Regions from separate parts of the Pontibacter sp. HJ8 genome, predicted to be linked through region 2. Evidence: riboswitches for the same ligand, from Rfam matches in the RefSeq annotation. Region 2 holds a riboswitch; each other region holds the start of a gene.

Region 1 (6,068 bases), on a different contig from region 2:
GGTGGTGCCGATCAGGTTATAGTTACGTAGGGATTCCTGGTTTTCTTTCACCCAGTTGAGTAACTCATTTTTCTTGTTGTTGTGGGCAATTAAAGCAACGGTTGTCATGCTATGTAAATTAAAATGTTGAACGAGCACAGCTGTCAGAAAAGCAGCTGTAGGAGTGAAGATAGTGCTTTTTATATGAAAGCTGTATGCCACTTTCATATAAAATAATACGCATTCATCCGCTGTAAAGCTGCAAGTCTTCCTTTATTACCAGGTATGCCTACGGCTTCCCGGCTCCAGTTCTTTTTCTTAAGACAGAGCTGGAGCCGGAAGTACAGAAACAAAATAGGGCAGCACGAATTGCGCTGCCCTATACCTGAAAGAATCTATACAATTAGCTATTCCGTTGCAACAGCTACGCCCGGTGTTTTGATCACCGAACCGAAGAAGATAGCATTAAAAAACAGCCGGTTGGTGCCGTACCAGATGCCCCGGAAATTTGGGTTGTCGGAGAACAAGATCACGCGGCCCTGGCCCTGGTCGCTCACCAGCAGCGCGGCTGAACTTTTGATCTTGCTCAGGTTGCTTTTCGACACGTAGCCGCTCAGCCACGGTTCTTTGGTATACTGGGCCACGGTGCTGTACGGGTTCTTAGCCGGCGCCAGGATGGTGGTGCTGTTGCGGTACACCGGCAGTTTGCGGTTCGTGAAGCCAAAGCCTAGCGGGTGCGAAATATCCAGGTCCACTTCGTAGATCGAGCCGCCTACTGATCTGGCTCCTTCGGTCGGGGTGGCATCGGCAAAATCGATGCGCAGGTCTTTGCTGGCTGTATCGCGCACCGACACAACTTTGCCCTGCGCTATACCTTGCTTGATCGCCCATTCGGAGGCAGACTTGAAGGTGATCAGTGTGCCGCCATCCGCTACCCAACGCTTGAGTTTATCGACCGAAGCTTTGTCGAGGCCGTTGTAGGCGCCGCTTACCAGCACGATGGTGTTGTAGCGGCGCAGGTTCAGGCGCGGGAAGGACGTAAGGTCCACTTTGGAGATCGGCATGTGGAGCTGCTCGTCGAGCAGGAACCATACTTCGCCGGCTTCATAGGAGGTAATGCCCTGGCCCGTGAGCAGCAGCGCCTCCGGCTTGCGCAGCGTCTGGATGTTGTTGCTGCCCAGGTCGATGCCTTTCGCGCTCAGGCCGGTTTTCACCGATTCAAAGCCGATCTGTTTTTTCTGCGCTACTTCTGTTATCACTTTATACAGGGAGTCCGAAGAGATCTTTTGCGAAGCCACCGGAATGGTCACCGTACCCGGCTGGTAAGCTTTAGGCCCGGATGCCGTGGTGGCCGTGAACGGCTTGAAAACCGTCTGCGTGATCACGCCTTTGTCCTGTAACAGGTATAGCGCGCCGGCCGCGTTGTAGTCGGCCCAGTCGAGCAGGTAGGCGTAGTGGCTTTGCGCCGGCACAAGTGGAGTTACGGGTGCCAGTTCGGTAACACGTTTGCCCAAGGCACCTTTCGACTTCAGGCCGGCGTGCGGCAGGTTGTAGGCCAGCGCCAGCGTCCAGGTAGAAGCGTCGTAAAACACGCTGTCGTCAAACTCTTTTGTTTTGGCAAAGATCGACTCCACCAGGCGGTACTGCGGCTGCTCGGTCGGCACCACATACGCTTTGCCTTTCTCGAACTGCTGGCCGTCTACACGTTGGGATTTCTCCAGCTCGTATACTTCGATGCGGTGGTCGAGCAGCAGCTTGGTGAATTTGCGCAGGCGTGTGGCGTCGTAGTTTTCGCCGTACACGTAGGCCCGCACGCCGTTTTTGCGCCCGTCGGTCAGAGCCGACTGGTAGAACTCGCGCTGGTGCTTGAGCAGCGTCTCGCGGTTTTCCACAGAAGCTTTTACCGTGGCCAAACCGGTGGCCAGGTGGTTGCGGATGGTGAAAGCGAAGGTGAGTACCCCCAGCGAGTTCTCCTGCTTGTTGCCACGCGAGCTGGCCTGCTCGAAGGTGATGCCCACGCCGCCCTGAAAATCCGGATAGGTAGAGCCGTAGCCCGGGTAAATGTTGTCGTACTGCTCTTTGGTGAAGTATAGCGAGCCCAGCTCGTCCAGCGCCTCGGCGTGGTACTTGGCCAGCAGCACGTTCAGCCCGTCGTAGGTGCTGCGCGGGATCAGCCGGTTTTCCGAACTATAGGGTTTGCTCGGCTCGAAGTAATAGGTCGAGTTGGTACCCATCTCGTGAAAGTCGATGAACACGTTGGGCAGCCACTTGTGGTAAAACTCCATGCGGTTGCGACTCTCCACGTGCGCCAGCGGCAGCCAGTCGCGGTTCAGGTCAAACCAGTAGTGGTTGCCGCGGCCGCCCGGCCATACTTCGTTGTGCTCGCGGTCCGCCGGGTCGCTCACGGCCGGGTTGCCCTGGTGCATGCTCACCCAGTTGGTGTGGCGGTCGCGGCCGTCCGGGTTCAGCGCCGGGTCGATGAACACCACCGATTCCTTCAGGTAGCGTTGCGTTTCCGGATCCTGGTTGGCCGTCAAGTAATAGGCCGTGAGCATGGACACTTCGGTGCTCGATGACTCGTTGCCGTGCACGTTGTAGCCCAGGTGCACCAGCACCGGCATGTTCGCCAGCGCAGGCGCTGCCTTGGCTGGGCTGGCCAGCTGCAGGTGCTCCTGCCGGATCTGCTCCAGGCGGCCGTGGTTTTCCGGTGAGGTGATGGTGGCAATGACCTGCGGACGGTGCTCGTAGGTATAGCCGATGGTTTCGAAGCTCACTTTGTCGGACACGCGGTCGAGTTCCTGCAGGTAGGCCACCACACGGTCGTAGCGGGTTTGCCGCTCGCCGATGCCGTAGCCCAGGAACTGCTCGGGAGTGGGAATTTTGGGATTAAAGTTTTTCGTTTTAGGGAAGTAATAACTGTTCTGCGCCAGCAGCGGCAGCGCAACAAGTCCCCATAAGGCGAGGGTGAAGAGAAGCCTCCAAGCAGGCTTCCGGGTGTTGAAATGCATAGGAATGTAAGGTATGGATGAAAGAAAGACCAGGCGTAGAAGCCTTGTCCGAATAAGCAAATGAAGGGGCTAGTGCTGCAGCAGGCAGGCGCGGAAGGAGCAGGCAGAAAGCCTGCAAATGCAACCAGACGTTCCTCGTCCTGCAAGGCAGGAGGCCGAAGGTGACGCGCCGCGACAACTGGCAGGTGCCAAAGCCACAGGTTTACCTGCTACAACAGCAGGAAAGCGCGAACGAGGTGATGCTCAGAAAAGTGGTGAAGAAACCGGTGCGACCTGGATTGGCGCTGAAAGGTGTTTGCATGAGGAAAACTTATAGGTCCCAAAACTGGGCAGGAAGTAGCACCTGGTTACTCAACTGGTTGCTAGAGGGTCGCGGAGCCTGCTCTCTCACCTCTTCGGTATAAATTCGTTGCAAAGGTATACTCACCGTATCCTGATTTGCAAATATTATTTTTCATTCACCTTTTGCTGCCTCTTCCTAAGGTCTCGAAGCGCCCTCTTCTACTGGCAAATAACATCCTGTGAAAACGGCTAAAATTCGGGCACAGCGTCCAATGCAAAGCATTTTGTGTTTTACAAAGCCGTCTTCCCAAGTATAGCCAAACAGGATGTTTTAATTTTTGAACGAAAATATTTTTTACAAAAAGCTTGCATCACTAAAAATCCTGCCCTTACCTTTGCAGCATCTTTATCAAGATTTATAAAGAAGAGGGAAGAGAGCAGGCTCCGCGAACCTCTAGCAACCAGCAGTCATACTGAAAAGGTGCTAACTCCTGCCCAGTTTTGGGACATATAAATTGTACGCATGAACTCACAGCACACAAAACCAGCATTCTCGACAACCGTCTTATCATTCGAAGCAGCGCCCGCTGCCCTGATGTGTAGTTCTAGCTGTTGTTGTTAATCCGCAACCATTTCCCTGTTTACAGCTAAAAACACCCCGCCGGTGTAGCAGCTTCTCTGTATTCTTTTTTCAACCCATTTTTTTAATCTTGTTTTGAACATGGGCAATTCTCTACCCCAGTTACCGCCGTGCCTTTATGCGCTGGCCAATGCTTTCCGGAAGTTCTTTTCTTCCTGCTTAACTCCTGTTCCTGCTTACCAGCGAATGCGCATGTGCAGCTGTTGTTGCTAACACAAGAGTTGCACTAATACCATAAATCACTTTTTATACTTTCCCCTGACTGCAGACACACCAATTGCAGCACAGGATTACTTTGTCCACTTTTTAAAGATAAAATGCAAACACCTATCATAACTAAACTCGCGCGGCTGCTGTTTTCGCTGGGCCTCCTGCTGGCCTTCAGCAGCAGCGCGCTGGCACAAGGCGCCTTAACACAGGGCGTTGTAAAAGACGCCAAAACCGGCCAACCCCTGATCGGCGCCCGCGTGCAGATCAAAGGCACCGACAAAGGCACCGTAACCGGTGTGGACGGCAGCTTCAACCTGCCCGTAGAAAACGGCCAGACGCTCATCATTTCGAGCCTGGGCTATACCTTAAAAGAAGTAAAAGCAGACGGTCAACCCATCACGGTAGCCTTGCAGGAAGATGCCAAAGCCCTGGAAGAAGTGGTGGTGGTCGGCTACGGCACGCAATCGCAGAAGGCGATATCCAGCGCCGTGACCTCGGTTAACCCGCAGGAACTGAAAGGTATACCGGCGCCATCGCCGGACCAGCTCTTGCAGGGCAAGGCGTCGGGTGTGCAGATTTCGGCAGCCAGCGGCACGCCGGGCGGCGGCATCTTTGTGCGCATCCGCGGCAACACCTCCATCAACGCCAGCAACGAGCCTCTCTACGTGGTAGACGGCGTGTTCATCAACAACCAGTCGCTTTCGGGCCTGAGTCTGGGCGGGCAAACGACCAACCCGCTGGCCGACCTGAACCCGGCAGACATCGAAAGCATCGAAATTCTGAAAGACGCGAACGCTACGGCGATCTACGGTGCTCGCGGTGCCAACGGCGTGGTGCTCATCACCACCAAGCGCGGCAAAGCGAATGCCGGCACGCGCATCAATTTCCAGACCTACTTCGGGGTAGCGAAAGCGCCGAAGATCTATGAAACCGTGAATGCGCAGCAGGAAGCGGAACTCATCAATGAAACGCACCTCAACGACGGCGGCAGCCTGGCAACCCTTCCGTTCCGCTCGAGAAGCGAAGGCGGCTTTGGTTTACCGACAGAGCAGACGACCTACTCCCGCATCCCGGATGTGTTCCAGACGGCTACCACGCAGAGCTACGATCTGTCGGCCTCGGGTGGTGGCGAGTCCAACCGCTTCTTTTTGGGCGGGGGCTACTTTAAGCAGGAAGGCATCGTGAAGCCGGCCGAGTTCGAGCGTTTCAGCGGCCGTTTCAATTACGACCACCTGGTAAACAAGCGCCTGACCATCGGTACCAGCACCTCCGTGGCCTACAGCAAGCGCAACCAGAGCCGCAACGACGACAGCGCCCAAGGCGTGATCAACTCGGCTTTGTACGTGCCGACCTATTTGCCTGTGTTTAACCAGGACGGCAGCTACGCCCGCCACTCCATCTTCGACAACCACCTGGCCCTGATCGACAACCTCAACATCCAGGGCGAAAGCAGCCGCCTGATCTCCAACCTCTACGGCGAGTACGAGATCCTGAGCGGGCTTACTTTTAAGTCGAATTGGAGCATCGACTACAACGCCTATTCCGACAAAGTATACAACAACACCCAGATCAGCGTGGGCTTACCGGCTGGTAACGCCAGCCGCAGCGAGAGCAAGATGGTAACGCTCATCAACGAGCAGTTGCTGACCTACAACAAGCGCTTTGGCAACGACCATTTCCTCAACGTGATCCTGGGCAACACCGTGCAGCAGACCAAGTATAACACGCTTTCGCTTACCGGCCGCAACTTCCCGAGCGACAACTTCCAGGAAATTGCTTCATCTTCGCTGCAAACGGCTTCGACCAACTCGAGCCAGAACGGGCTGATCTCGTTCTTCTCCCGCGCCGGCTATACCTTCAAAGACAGGTATAGCATCGACGGCAGCGTGCGGGCCGACGCCTCTTCGCGTTTCGGCGCGTCCAACCGCTGGGGCGTGTTCCCGTCGTTG
Region 2 (6,068 bases):
AGCTCTTCTATAAAACCATACCCTGCAGCGGCCGCTACGGCTTGTTCGTGGGTATATTCGTCCGGGAAAGAAACCAGGATCATTTTGCTGTAAATGGATCCCAAAGCTTTCGGCTGACCAGCAGCCTGGTAACTGTACGCTCCGCAGGGAGCACCATCTGCTATCTGCAAAGGATTCAGAAGACCCGGGTCAAAACGCACGTTGCGTATCGGAGATGCAGTGTCGTTCCTACAGGAAGAAAATATGATTATTAGAAGCAGATAGCCAAGCCAGGGTATATAAGTTTTCATTGCCGTCAGTATTACGTATCGTCCATAATTATTCTTTGTACGACTGTAATAACAGAAGAGCCATAAATATCAATCTTATTTATATAGATATTTTACAGCCCATCTACTAAACCCTGACAGGTAGCTATTTACTGATTTTGCATATTCAATAGATGCAATTTTAAAATCAAATAATTAAAAATATTTAAATAGCATTATTTTAACAATTTCGAAATTTCTATTTTTTGTTCCGGCGGTCACGACACGAAGGCCGCCGCCGGGCTGGCATCCAGCTGCAGGACATCTTCCAATGGGACTGATTGTGGAATGAGTGCAACAAATATGTTGTTTTGCTTGATCAGCTCCTGCTGCTGAAAAACCTCCTGCGGTTTCACCCGGACTACTACCTGTCCGGGTACCTCCATGCTGTACACTTCCAGCGGACGAAGCTGCTGCAACAGGGACTTCAGCTGCTGCTCCGGGCCCTGCAGGAGCAAGGTAACGGCATCTGCTGCCATCACAGCAGCCGGGGAGTTCACACAAAGCTTCGGATAGGTATAGCGGTATCCGCGAAGTGCGGCGGTCACATCAGCCCAGACAGCGGAACCCGTCGGATGGCTGCCTGCTCCGCGGCCTTTCAGAAACTGTTGCCCTGCAAATCGGGCATTTATTTCTACCCCATTGAACTCCGCCTCCACTGCATGCAGCGCATCATCAGCGGTCACAAATGTTGGGATTACCTGCAGCGACACATTGCCTTCCTGGTCCGGTTTTATGGTGGCTACCAGTTTTATCTTGGCTCCCAGCGAAGCCGCCAACTCTACCACTTCCGGGGTGATGTGGCTGATGCCGAAGTGCAGCACCTGGTCCGGGTGCACCAGCAGGCCATAGGCATGTGCTGCCAGGATGCAGAGCTTGTTGAGAGCGTCTATACCTTCTACGTCCAGGGCAGGATCCGCTTCTGCAAAGCCCAGGGCCTGGGCCTGCTGCAGCGCCGAGGCGTAGGTGCCGCCTTCATTCTGCAATTTGCTCAGGATGTAGTTGGAGGAGCCGTTGAGTATACCCCGCACTTCCAGCAGCGGCTCAGCGCCATAATAGGCCTCCAGCGTGCGCAGGATCGGGATGCTGCCGCAAACGGATGCTTCGTAGAGCAAAACACCGCCATAGCGCTGCTGCAGCTGAATCAGCTCCGGCAGGTTTTCGGCAATCATCTTCTTATTGGCTGACACAACCGTTCTGCCCTGCAGCAGCGCCTGCCGCACAATGAGCAGGGCCTCTTCCGGGTCACTGATCAGCTCTGCCAAAATATCGAGTGACTTGTCCTGCAGCAGCTCCTGCACATCGTAAGTAAAGGCAGCCGTTGGCAGCGTGCGCGGTTTCTCTTTGTCCTTCACGCAGATACGACCTACTTCCAGCCCGAGGTGTTTGTTTGCCTCTACCACATCATAAAGTCCCTGTCCCACGCAGCCAAACCCGATGATGCCGATGCGCTTCTTAAATTTCTGTATTTTCATAGTGTACTATTCTTACTGGATCTGTACTGTAAAACTCGTTAATAGCCCGGCTAAGCTGCTCTGTCTCTACCAGGAAGCCATCATGCCCGTAGCAGGAATGTAGAAGAGCAAAGCTGGAGCTGGGCACCTGTTGGTGCAAAAAGCGCTGCTCCTCCACCGGAAAGAGCAGGTCTGTATCCACTCCCACAAAAAGGCATCGGGCTGCCACATGCCCCAGGGCTTTGGACACGCCTCCCCTGCCCCTGCCGATGTGGTGCGAATCCATCGCTTTGGAAAGCAGCCAGTAGGTATAGGCATTGAAACGTTTTGTCAGCTTCTCGCCCTGGTATACCTGGTAAGAGGCCGCCCGGAAGTTGTCAGTGATGCTGTTGCCGGGCTCCTGCTGCGATGCCTCATAGCAGCTGTAGTGCCTGTAAGAAAGCATGGCGATAGCACGGGCCGTTTTCAACCCCTCCAGCCCCGCTTCCCCGGAGTTACTGCTCCAGCTCGGGTCCTGCCGAATGGCCATGCGCTGGCTCTCGTTAAATGCGATACCCCAGGCAGAGTGGCGCGCATTGGAGGCCACGTGTACCAGACGCTGAAAAACTTTTGGCTTCAGCACCGCCCACTCCAGCGCCTGTTGCCCGCCCAGCGAGCCTCCAATCAGGGTATGCACCTGCTCCAGCCCCAGTTCCTGCCGCAGCAAATCAAAAGCCTGCACAATGTCCCGGTTGGTGAGTTGCGGAAAGCTGTGGTAAAAGGGTTGCAGCGTTTTCGGGTTAACTGACAAAGGCCCGGTCGAGCCGTAGCAGCCGCCCAGCGTATTGGCACAAACTATAAACCAGTCAGCAGGATCATACAACTTGCCTTCGCCGAACAGACCGCTCCACCAATCGGTGAAGTCAGCGTTTCCGGTAAGGGCATGGCATACCCATACCACGTTGTTCCGCTCCTTGTTCAGGTGGCCATAGGTGGTATAGGCGAGTTTGAAGCCGGGCAGTATAGCGCCCGACTCCAGCTCAAAAGCCTGCTGATAATAAAAATCTAAATGAGTTGGCATTCTGTTACTGTAAAACGGGTTCTGATTGACCTTGTCGCACGCTGGCAAAAGCATGTTCGAGGTCAGCTTTGATGTCGTCGATATATTCTATGCCGGCAGATAAACGGAGTAAGGTGGGTTCTACGCCGGCGTTTGCCTGTTCCTGCTCCGATAACTGCTGATGCGTGGTGGATGCCGGGTGTATGATGAGGGTTTTGGCGTCGCCTACGTTAGCGAGGTGGCTGACCAGTTGCAGGCTGTTGACAAATGTTTCTGCCTGTTTCTTATCGCCCTTCAGCTTGAAAGACAGCACACCACCATAGCCCCGCTTGAGGTACTTTTTAGCCAGCTCGTGGTATTTGCTGGATGGCAGGCCCGGGTAGTTCACGCTTTCCACCTGCTCGTGCTGCTCCAACCACTCGGCCAGTATCTGCGCATTCTGCACCGTGCGCTCTACCCGCAGCGAAAGCGTCTCCAGCCCCTGTAACAGAAGGAACGAGTTGAAAGGACTGATGGCAGGACCGAAATCCCGTAAACCTTCTACCCTGGCCCGGATTGAAAAGGCGATGTTCCCGAAAGGACCATCGGCACCGAATACTTCCCAGAAGTTAAGCCCGTGATACCCTTCGGATGGTTCGGAGAATTGCGGAAACTTGCCGTTGCCCCAGTTGAAATTACCACCATCCACGATTACGCCGCCTATGCTGGTGCCATGGCCGCCGATCCACTTGGTAGCGGACTCCACCACCACGTTGGCTCCATGCTCCAGCGGACGGAAGAGGTAACCGCCGGCACCGAAGGTATTGTCCACCACCAGCGGAATATTGTGCGCACTTGCCAGCGCAGCGATGGCCTCAAAATCCGGAACATTGAAGCGCGGGTTGCCAATCGTTTCCACATAAATAGCTTTGGTATTTTCGTCGATCCGCTTGGCGTAGCTTTCCACTTCATCATTCTCTGCGAAACGTGTTTCGATACCGAGTCGCTTAAAGGACACTTTGAACTGGTTAAAGCTCCCGCCATAGAGATTGCTGGAGGAAACAAAATTGTCACCGGCCTGCAGAATATTGAAAAGTGCGATGAACTGAGCCGCCTGTCCGGACGCCACTGCTACGGCTGCCACACCACCTTCCAGGGCCGCGATGCGCTTTTCGAACACATCCGTCGTGGGATTCATGATGCGGGTATAGATGTTGCCGAACTCTTTCAGGGCAAACAGGTTCGCACCATGCTCGGCATCCTTGAAAGCGTAAGAGGAGGTCTGGTAGATAGGAACTGCGCGTGAGCGGGTTGTCGGGTCTATTTCCTGGCCGGCGTGCAGCTGTAACGTGTCGAAATGAAATGGAGTTGCCATAGTGGTTCTGATTTGAGATAAATGATAGATTAGATTAGCTTGTCTGAGACAAGAATTAAGAGATTGCGACATGACCTATCGCTACAGGCAATGCCAGTGGCTTAGCAGAAATGCAGCAGGGTGAGTGGAGGTTTGCGTGCTAGCAACAGCAACAACACATGCGCATAGCGTTACACATGAGAGCATGTGCTGCGGCATGGGTAGAAACAGGCAGATAGGCTGCCGGTAATGATAAAAATGACTGAGCTGGTTTAATTCCCTTTTTCATACTGTTATCAATTTATAGTCTTCCGAACATCCGGAATCAGGAATTAGCACCTTGCCTGGTGGCTGGTTGCTAGCGCTTCACAGAGCCTGTCTCTCCGCGCTTCTTTATAAATCAATACCCCTCGGGATATCTGACTTGATGGTTGCAATATTAGGGAGCGATTTTAGTAAATCCAAACTTCTATTGAATTAAATTTCAATTTTTCGAATAAATTTAAAAATATGCTACTGTATACCAAGCCTTTACAAAACAGGAATTTTCACAAGCTATACCTTGTGGTAACATCCCCTGTAACAGATAAACTTGCAGCACCGGAACATAAGTAAGGCCCGGCTGTTCTCAACAGTAAACCATAATCGAAAACAAACAAACCAGCAGCAATGAAGATACTCCTGACAGGCGCAAACGGCTATATAGGCAAACGACTACTGCCTGTGCTGGTTGAGCACAAGCATGAAGTGGTATGCCTCGTGCGGGATCCGCGCCGCTTTGTGGTAGCCGATAGCCTGAAGGAAAAAGTACAAGTGGTAAAAGGCGACCTGTTAAAGCCCGATACACTCGAAGGACTGCCAAAAGACATTGATGCGGCGTACTACCTAGTACATTCGATGGGCGCAGGCAACGTCGATTTCATGGAGGCAGAGCACGCATCGGCTGTCCATTTTGTAGCCTACCTGAACCGCACCACTGCCCGGCAGATCGTATACCTGAGCGGCATTGCCAACGATGCCCAGCTCTCCAGGCACCTGGCGTCGCGGCTGCAGGTAGAAGACGTGCTGGACCGGGCAAAAGCTTCTCTGACGGTGTTGCGGGCAGCCATCATCATCGGCTCCGGCAGCGCGTCTTTCGAGATCATCCGCGACCTGGTAGAGAAACTGCCGGTAATGATCACTCCCCGATGGCTGTATTCCAGGTGCCAGCCTATTGCCATACGGGATGTGGTCTTTTACCTGACTGAGGTACTCGACAGGCCGGATTGCTACGGGCGTCGCTTCGAGATCGGCGGACCCGATGTACTTACCTACAAGCAGATGCTGGAGCAACTGGCCCGGTTCCGGAACCTGAAGCGGCGCATCTATACCTTGCCCATACTCACACCCAAACTGTCGTCTTACTGGCTCTACTTTGTCACCAGCACCAGCTATTTCCTGGCCCGCAGCCTGGTAGAAAGCCTGCGGAATGATGCCCTTGTAAAGGATACAACCCTGCAGGAACTCATCCCCCACAAATGCCTCAGCTATGAAAGCGCTGTCAATCTGGCTTTTACCAAGATGGAGCAGAACCTGGTGGTATCCAGTTGGAAAGATGCCCTGGTCAGCGGCACTATCCTCCCCGACTTCATGGATTTTGTACAAATACCAGAACACGGCGTGCTGACAGACAGGCAGAAAGCCCGCTTTGACCGGGACCCGGAGGAGGTGATGAACAACATCCTGAGCATTGGTGGTGAGCGGGGCTGGTACAAAACAGATTTCCTGTGGCAGCTACGGGGTCTGCTCGACAAGATGGTGGGAGGTGTGGGTTTGCAGCGGGGCAGGCGGCATGCAAAAGACGTCATAGCCGGCGACACCATTGATTTTTGGCGCGTGCTGGCCGCTGACAGAAAAGGAAAACGCCTGCTGCTCTATGCCGAAATGAAACTGCC
Region 3 (6,068 bases), on a different contig from region 2:
CTCATCGACCTGGAGTGGCTCGGGGAGCTCAAGCGCAGACACAACCTGATCCTGGTAGTCGACAACTGCTTTGCCACGCCCATTCTGCAAAACCCGGTTGATTACGGCACGGATATCGTAGTTCATTCTGCCACCAAGTATATTGACGGGCAGGGACGCGTGCTGGGAGGTATAGCCGTAGGACGCAAAGACCTGATCGCAGAGATCCGGTATTTCTCACGCCATACCGGTCCTGCCATGTCTGCCTTCAATGCCTGGGTGCTGTCCAAGAGCCTGGAGACACTCCAGTTGCGTGTGGAAAAGCATTGTGAAAACGCCCTGAAGCTGGCCCAGGCGCTGGAAGGAAATGCCGCGCTGGAGCAGGTGCGCTATCCGTTCCTGGCGTCTTTCCCGCAGTACGAACTGGCCAAACGGCAAATGCGGCAGGGAGGCGGCATCATCACCATTACGGTCAGAGGTGGTTACGAAGCAGCCAGGCGATTTATTGATAACCTGCAGCTGGTGAGCATCAGTGCCAATCTCGGGGATACCCGCACCATCGTGACGCATCCGGCATCCACCACGCATTCGAAGCTGACCGAGCAGGAGCGCCAGGCGACCGGCATCACCCCCGGGCTGGTGCGTATATCGGTCGGGCTGGAGAATGTAGGGGATGTAATAGCAGATGTACAGCAGGCACTGGCTCAGGTATAGCCAAGGTAGGTATAGGATCAGCTCAAAACCAAACAGGCCGCTTTTACGAATGCAGGAGCGGCCTGTTTGGTTCTGGTAGTCAGTAGGTGTTACACCAGCTCGAAGGAGTGGGTGATCGTAGCTGTTTTGTAAAGGATAGCGGCCACCGAGCAGTACTTTTCCAGTGAGAGGGCAATGGCCTTGCTCACTTTCTCTTCGTCGAGTTGTCCGCCCAGTATAAAGTGGATGTGGATGTTGCTGAAGAGGTTGAACTCCTCCACCTTCTGCCGCTCAGCGCTTACCTTGATGTCAAAACGCTCCAGTGGCTGGCGTTGCTTTTTGAGGATCAGGATAATGTCGATGGCGCTGCAGCCCCCCAGGCCCATGAGCAGGAGCTCCATGGGGCGTGCGCCGGCATTGTGCCCGCCTATCTCCGAGGCGCCGTCTATATTCACGGCTACGCCGGCGGCACCTTTTGCTTCAAAGTGAAAATCCTGATCTATTCTGGTTAGGTTAATTTCCATGCGATGGTCTTGGTTTCTAAAGTTCGAAAATAAAAAAGGAATCCCCCACCTGCAAGTTTTACCGGGCGGGTGGGGGATTTTGCTTGAAGGGGATCAATAAAATCAGTCTGCCAGTTCTGCTACCATGCCGGCACCTACGGTGGCAAATGACGTTTCCTCCACCAGTATAAAACCCCCGTTGGAGCGGTTTTGGTCATAGGTATCGAGCAGGAGCGGAGAAGCTGTTCTGATCAGTACCCGGCAAATGTCGTTGAGCTGTACCTGGTCAATGTCTTCCAGGTGGTCAAGGGTGTTTACATCCACTTTGTACTGGATTTCCTTGACCACGCTTCGTACTTCGGCGGCATTGTGGCGGAGCAACAGCCTGGCACCCGGCTTGAGGGGCTTGTTGTGCATCCAGCATACGAGCGCCTCAAATTCCTGTACAGGTTCGGGCTGGTTCTCCTGTTTCACAATCACGTCGCCCCGGCTGATATCCAGTTCGTCTTCCAACTGCACCACTACCGACATAGGCGCAAACGCTTCCTCCAGTTCTGCGCCTGCAATCTCAACCGACTTGATCACGGAATGCTGACCGGATGGCAGCACGCTTATTTTATCGCCTTTGCGATAGGTGCCGCTGATCACTTTGCCGGCATAGCCCCGGTAGTCGTGGTACTCGGCCGTGAGCGGACGGATAACGTACTGCACCGGAAAACGGGCGGTCTCCAGGTTAAAGTCTGCCGAAACCGGTACTTCCTCCAGGTGCTGCAGCAGGCTTGGTCCGGTATACCAGGGCATCGCGTCAGAGCCATCCACAATGTTGTCGCCTTTCAGGGCGCTCACCGGTATAAACGAAATGGCTTTCGCGTTCAGTTTCCCGGCAAACCGGGTATAGTCTGCCACGATCTCCTTGTAGATAGCTTCGTCATAGCCCACCAGGTCCATCTTGTTGATGCAGATGACCAGATGCGGTATACCCAGCAGCGAGGAAATGATGGAGTGACGGCGGGTCTGCTCCTGCACGCCTTTGCGGGCATCTACCAGGATAATGGCCAGGTTAGAGTTCGAGGCGCCGGTGACCATGTTGCGGGTATACTGGATGTGCCCCGGTGCATCCGCTATGATAAATTTGCGCTTATCGGTGTTGAAGTACTTATAGGCCACATCGATGGTGATGCCCTGCTCGCGTTCCGCCTTCAGGCCATCCGTCAGCAGCGAAAGGTCTATATCCCCGTCCTCGTTGACACGACCGGAGCTTTCAATGGCTTCCAGCTGGTCGAGGTAGATCTGTTTGGTGTCGTAGAGCATCCGGCCAATGAGGGTGCTTTTGCCGTCGTCCACATTGCCGGCGGTTATAAATCGTAATATATCCATGTTAAAAATATCCTCCTTTCTTACGGTCTTCCATCGCCGTTTCCGACATTTTGTCGTCGATGCGGGTAGCACCACGTTCACTTAGTTTTGACTCCAGGATCTCGGCTATCACGCTGTCCGTGTCATAGGCCACCGACTCAACCGCAGCGGTACAGGTCATATCGCCTACCGTGCGGAAGCGTACTTTCCGTGTCACCACCACGTCTTCCGGATCACGGTAAATAAAGTTGGAGGTCGCCATCAGCTTACCATCCCGTATGAGGCATTCCCGCTCATGGGTATAGTATATTTCCGGCAAGGCGATGTTCTCCCGCCGGATGTAGTTCCACACGTCGAGCTCGGTCCAGTTGCTGATCGGGAACACGCGCACGTTTTCCCCTTTCTGGATATGGCCGTTGTAGATGTTCCACAATTCAGGGCGTTGGCGCTTGGGGTCCCACTGGCCGAACTCATCCCGCACCGAAAAGATGCGCTCCTTGGCGCGGGCCTTTTCCTCGTCGCGGCGTGCACCGCCGATGCAGGCGTCAAAGCCAAACTCCTCAATGGTTTCCAGCAAGGTATAGGTTTGCAGTCCGTTGCGGCTGGCATAGCGGCCGGTCGGCTCCGACAGGTTTTGTTTCCGGATGGTGTCCTCTACCTGGCGCACAATCAGTTTTTCGCCCAGGCGCCCGGCCAGTTCGTCCCGGTAGCGGATGGCTTCCGGAAAGTTGTGCCCGGTATCAATGTGCACCAGCGGAAAAGGAAATTTGCCCGGCCGGAAAGCCTTTTCAGCCAGGCGTACCAGGGTGATGGAATCTTTGCCCCCGGAAAAGAGCAGGGCAGGCTTTTGGAACTGTCCTGCTACCTCACGCATGATGTGAATGGCCTCTGCCTCCAGCTGGTCCAGGTAATTAAGGTATCTTGTGTTCATATAGCTGTTACTGAATTGCTTCTTTGCTTGGTGATGGAAAACTGACTGCTTCTTCAGCCGGGTGGTTTTCCGGTTGATGTGTGTGCAGGCCGCATTCTTTTTTGGAGCTGTCTTCCCACCACCAGCGGCCGGAGCGGAAGTTTTCGCCTTCGGCTATCGCCCGGGTGCAGGGGGCGCAGCCAATGCTGACAAAGCCTTTGTCGTGCAGCGGATTGTAGGGCACCTGCAAGTACTTTACCGCCTCGCGTACTTCTTCCAGCGTCCAGTGAAGCAGCGGGTTATACTTGATCACCCCGAAGCCCGGATCCCACTCGAGCAGTTGCATCCCCTGCCGGTTGTCCGACTGCTCGGCCCGGAGGCCGGTGATCCAGAGCTGCACGCCCTGCAGGGCCCGCTTCAGAGGCTCCACCTTGCGCACGTAGCAACACGCTTTGCGGTCTTCCAGAGAGTTATAAAAGCTGAGCGGGCCCTTGGCATTGACCAATTGCTCTACCGCGTCGTGTTTGGGAAAGTAGATTTCCATCTTCCGGCCGTAGCGCTCATTGGTGCGGTTGAGCAAGGCATAGCTTTCATTAAAAAGCCGGCCCGTATCGAGGGTGAATACCCGCACCGGCAGCCCGTCCGAAAAAATATAGTGGGTGATCAACTGGTCTTCTATACCCAGGCTGGAGGAGAAGGCGATGCTGCCCTCAAATTCAGTTGCCAGGAAGTGCAGCCCTTCCGGTACTGATTTGCCTTCCAGGGCTGCAGACAACGCAGGTAGCCTGGATTCTAAAGTGAGTAACTGACTCATGTAAGCAATGTTAAATTATGGAAAGATTTTCCCCTGCCTGCTCTCAGCTATACCTGTGCGCCTCACATGGAGCCAGCCATGGAAACCCCATACAGCGAAACACGATGCTGTAAGCCCCCGGTCAGGAGGCTAGGTATAGGAAAAACAGCTGAAGGGATCATCCGCAGGTCAGAGCCGTTGCGGAAATTAGAGAGAGATGTGATGTATTAGCACATGCAACAGCAACAACAGCTTAGCGCTTTTTGCTGAGAATCTGGCATTGTAAAAACAGAAGAATGGATGAGGCAGGTAGTAGCACTACGAGCAGGATCCTGGGTTGATGTGGAAATAACAGTTTGCATAATGCTTTTGAATTTATCTATCCCGACAATTCGGGTTAGGATTTGGCACCTGCCTAGAGGGTGGTTGCCAGAGGGTCACGGAGCCTAGTCTCTCGCCTCTTCTTTATAAATTATTTCTGTTTCCGTACAAACAGTACAGTTACCGAAGTACAATATTATCGATTAATTCAATCAATCGATAAGGAAATGTGCAAAATGTTTTGGCAACGCTGTCTTTAAGCTGCCAGCGTTGCCACGTATTTGACCAGCGAGCGCTTGGCAATAGGCAGCAGCGCACTCTCCAGGGGGCAGGGCACTTTGGCAACCACCACGAAGGTAGCAGGGTTGGGGAGTTCCTGATTTTCCTTCACCAGCTGTACTTTGAGGTTCTCGTGCGTCTGGGTCAGGCCGCGGCGTACGGTCCGGAGCAGCTGCGTGTGGATGCCCCTGTACTTCTCATACGTGTTCTCAAATACCGTGATGCGGTAACCGTATACCTGCGTTTCCTTGCCCGGGAAAGCATCCAGGAAAAGGTAACCCTCATCAAAATACATGGGCGTGATTCCTACCGGGTTGACCTCCAGGTGCTTTTCGATGAAGTTATACAACTCCTTGCCTTCCTCCACCGCGTTTACAAACAGGGGAGCGGCAAACTGGATGATCTCCTCGATCTGCTGCATGGTTTCATCGTCTTCCACGATTTTCTCATACACCAGTTCGAGCTTCTCGAAGTCGGCCCGGGTGATGCGTTGCGGAAAGGCTTCATACACCAGTTTTTTGTGCGCTTTTACCTGCTGCAGGTTCCGGTAGTGCAGGATGAGATCGGAGAAAACAGGGTAGAGGCGCTGCTGCCCGAACTCAGCCCGGGCGGACTGCAGGTAAGACAGCAGCAGGTATTTTTTATATTCAAAATCGATAAGGCCTTCCGTCAGCCAGTTGATGGGTAGCTTTTGCATAGGCGTCCTGTATTAGCTGTTGTGAGCGCTTCACTGATACTAAGTTGTGTGATAATTTCCGGATAGGTAATCAGGCTGCCCGGCTATACCTGCCGGGCGGCCTGATTACCTAAAAAACGAAGAATCTGAGGGAGATGTTACTCCTTTGTGTGTGAGAGCCGGTTTGGATGTTGCTATACCTGCTGCTGCGAAGTTTGCCGTGGCTGGCTAACCTTCGCGTATACCTTTCGTTTAAAATCAGAGGTGCAGAAAAGAGGTGCAATTGCCGCCACAGGGTGATGGCCTCATTTCATCCATCCTTAAACCAATAAAAGAGATGAACTATACAGAGAACTTTGAAGGGATAAAAATAGATGTACAGGCAGTAGACATTACGATTTCGGATGATCTGCAGCTAAACGTGCGCAACGCCATCACGAAGCTGAAGCGCCACGCCAAAAAGATCGACTCGGTGGATGTATACTTCAAAGAAGAAGCCAACCAGTCGACTGATTCGAAGAAAGTAAGTATGCGCGTAGGTATACCGGGTAATGACGT

The links. A riboswitch is a leader RNA that binds a small molecule or an ion and turns the genes downstream of it on or off. The one in region 2 is predicted to bind S-adenosylmethionine.
Region 1: it holds a riboswitch for S-adenosylmethionine, as region 2 does, so the genes downstream of both, OB13_RS11410 (SusC/RagA family TonB-linked outer membrane protein) here and OB13_RS01005 (O-acetylhomoserine aminocarboxypropyltransferase/cysteine synthase family protein) in region 2, are expected to answer to the same signal.
Region 3: it holds a riboswitch for S-adenosylmethionine, as region 2 does, so the genes downstream of both, OB13_RS20235 (phosphoadenylyl-sulfate reductase) here and OB13_RS01005 (O-acetylhomoserine aminocarboxypropyltransferase/cysteine synthase family protein) in region 2, are expected to answer to the same signal.

Annotation. Positions count from the first base shown of each region.
Region 1 covers NZ_JSYF01000243.1:86-6,153, forward strand. The annotation lists partial or broken gene OB13_RS11400 (methylglyoxal synthase) at 1-108, opposite strand, end outside; gene OB13_RS11405 (M14 family metallopeptidase) at 387-2,987, opposite strand; SAM riboswitch class I at 3,295-3,394, opposite strand; SAM riboswitch class I at 3,683-3,786, shown strand; gene OB13_RS11410 (SusC/RagA family TonB-linked outer membrane protein) at 4,227-6,068, shown strand, end outside.
Region 2 covers NZ_JSYF01000018.1:22,713-28,780, forward strand. The annotation lists gene OB13_RS00990 (hypothetical protein) at 1-170, opposite strand, end outside; gene OB13_RS00995 (homoserine dehydrogenase) at 527-1,783, opposite strand; gene OB13_RS01000 (homoserine O-acetyltransferase family protein) at 1,764-2,822, opposite strand; gene OB13_RS01005 (O-acetylhomoserine aminocarboxypropyltransferase/cysteine synthase family protein) at 2,827-4,155, opposite strand; SAM riboswitch class I at 4,433-4,536, opposite strand; partial or broken gene OB13_RS01010 (SDR family oxidoreductase) at 4,804-6,068, shown strand, end outside.
Region 3 covers NZ_JSYF01000627.1:22,394-28,461, forward strand. The annotation lists gene OB13_RS20215 (trans-sulfuration enzyme family protein) at 1-693, shown strand, start outside; gene OB13_RS20220 (OsmC family protein) at 783-1,196, opposite strand; gene OB13_RS20225 (sulfate adenylyltransferase subunit 1) at 1,299-2,552, opposite strand; gene cysD (sulfate adenylyltransferase subunit CysD) at 2,554-3,462, opposite strand; gene OB13_RS20235 (phosphoadenylyl-sulfate reductase) at 3,470-4,255, opposite strand; SAM riboswitch class I at 4,607-4,708, opposite strand; gene OB13_RS20240 (hypothetical protein) at 4,812-5,531, opposite strand; gene hpf (ribosome hibernation-promoting factor, HPF/YfiA family) at 5,848-6,068, shown strand, end outside.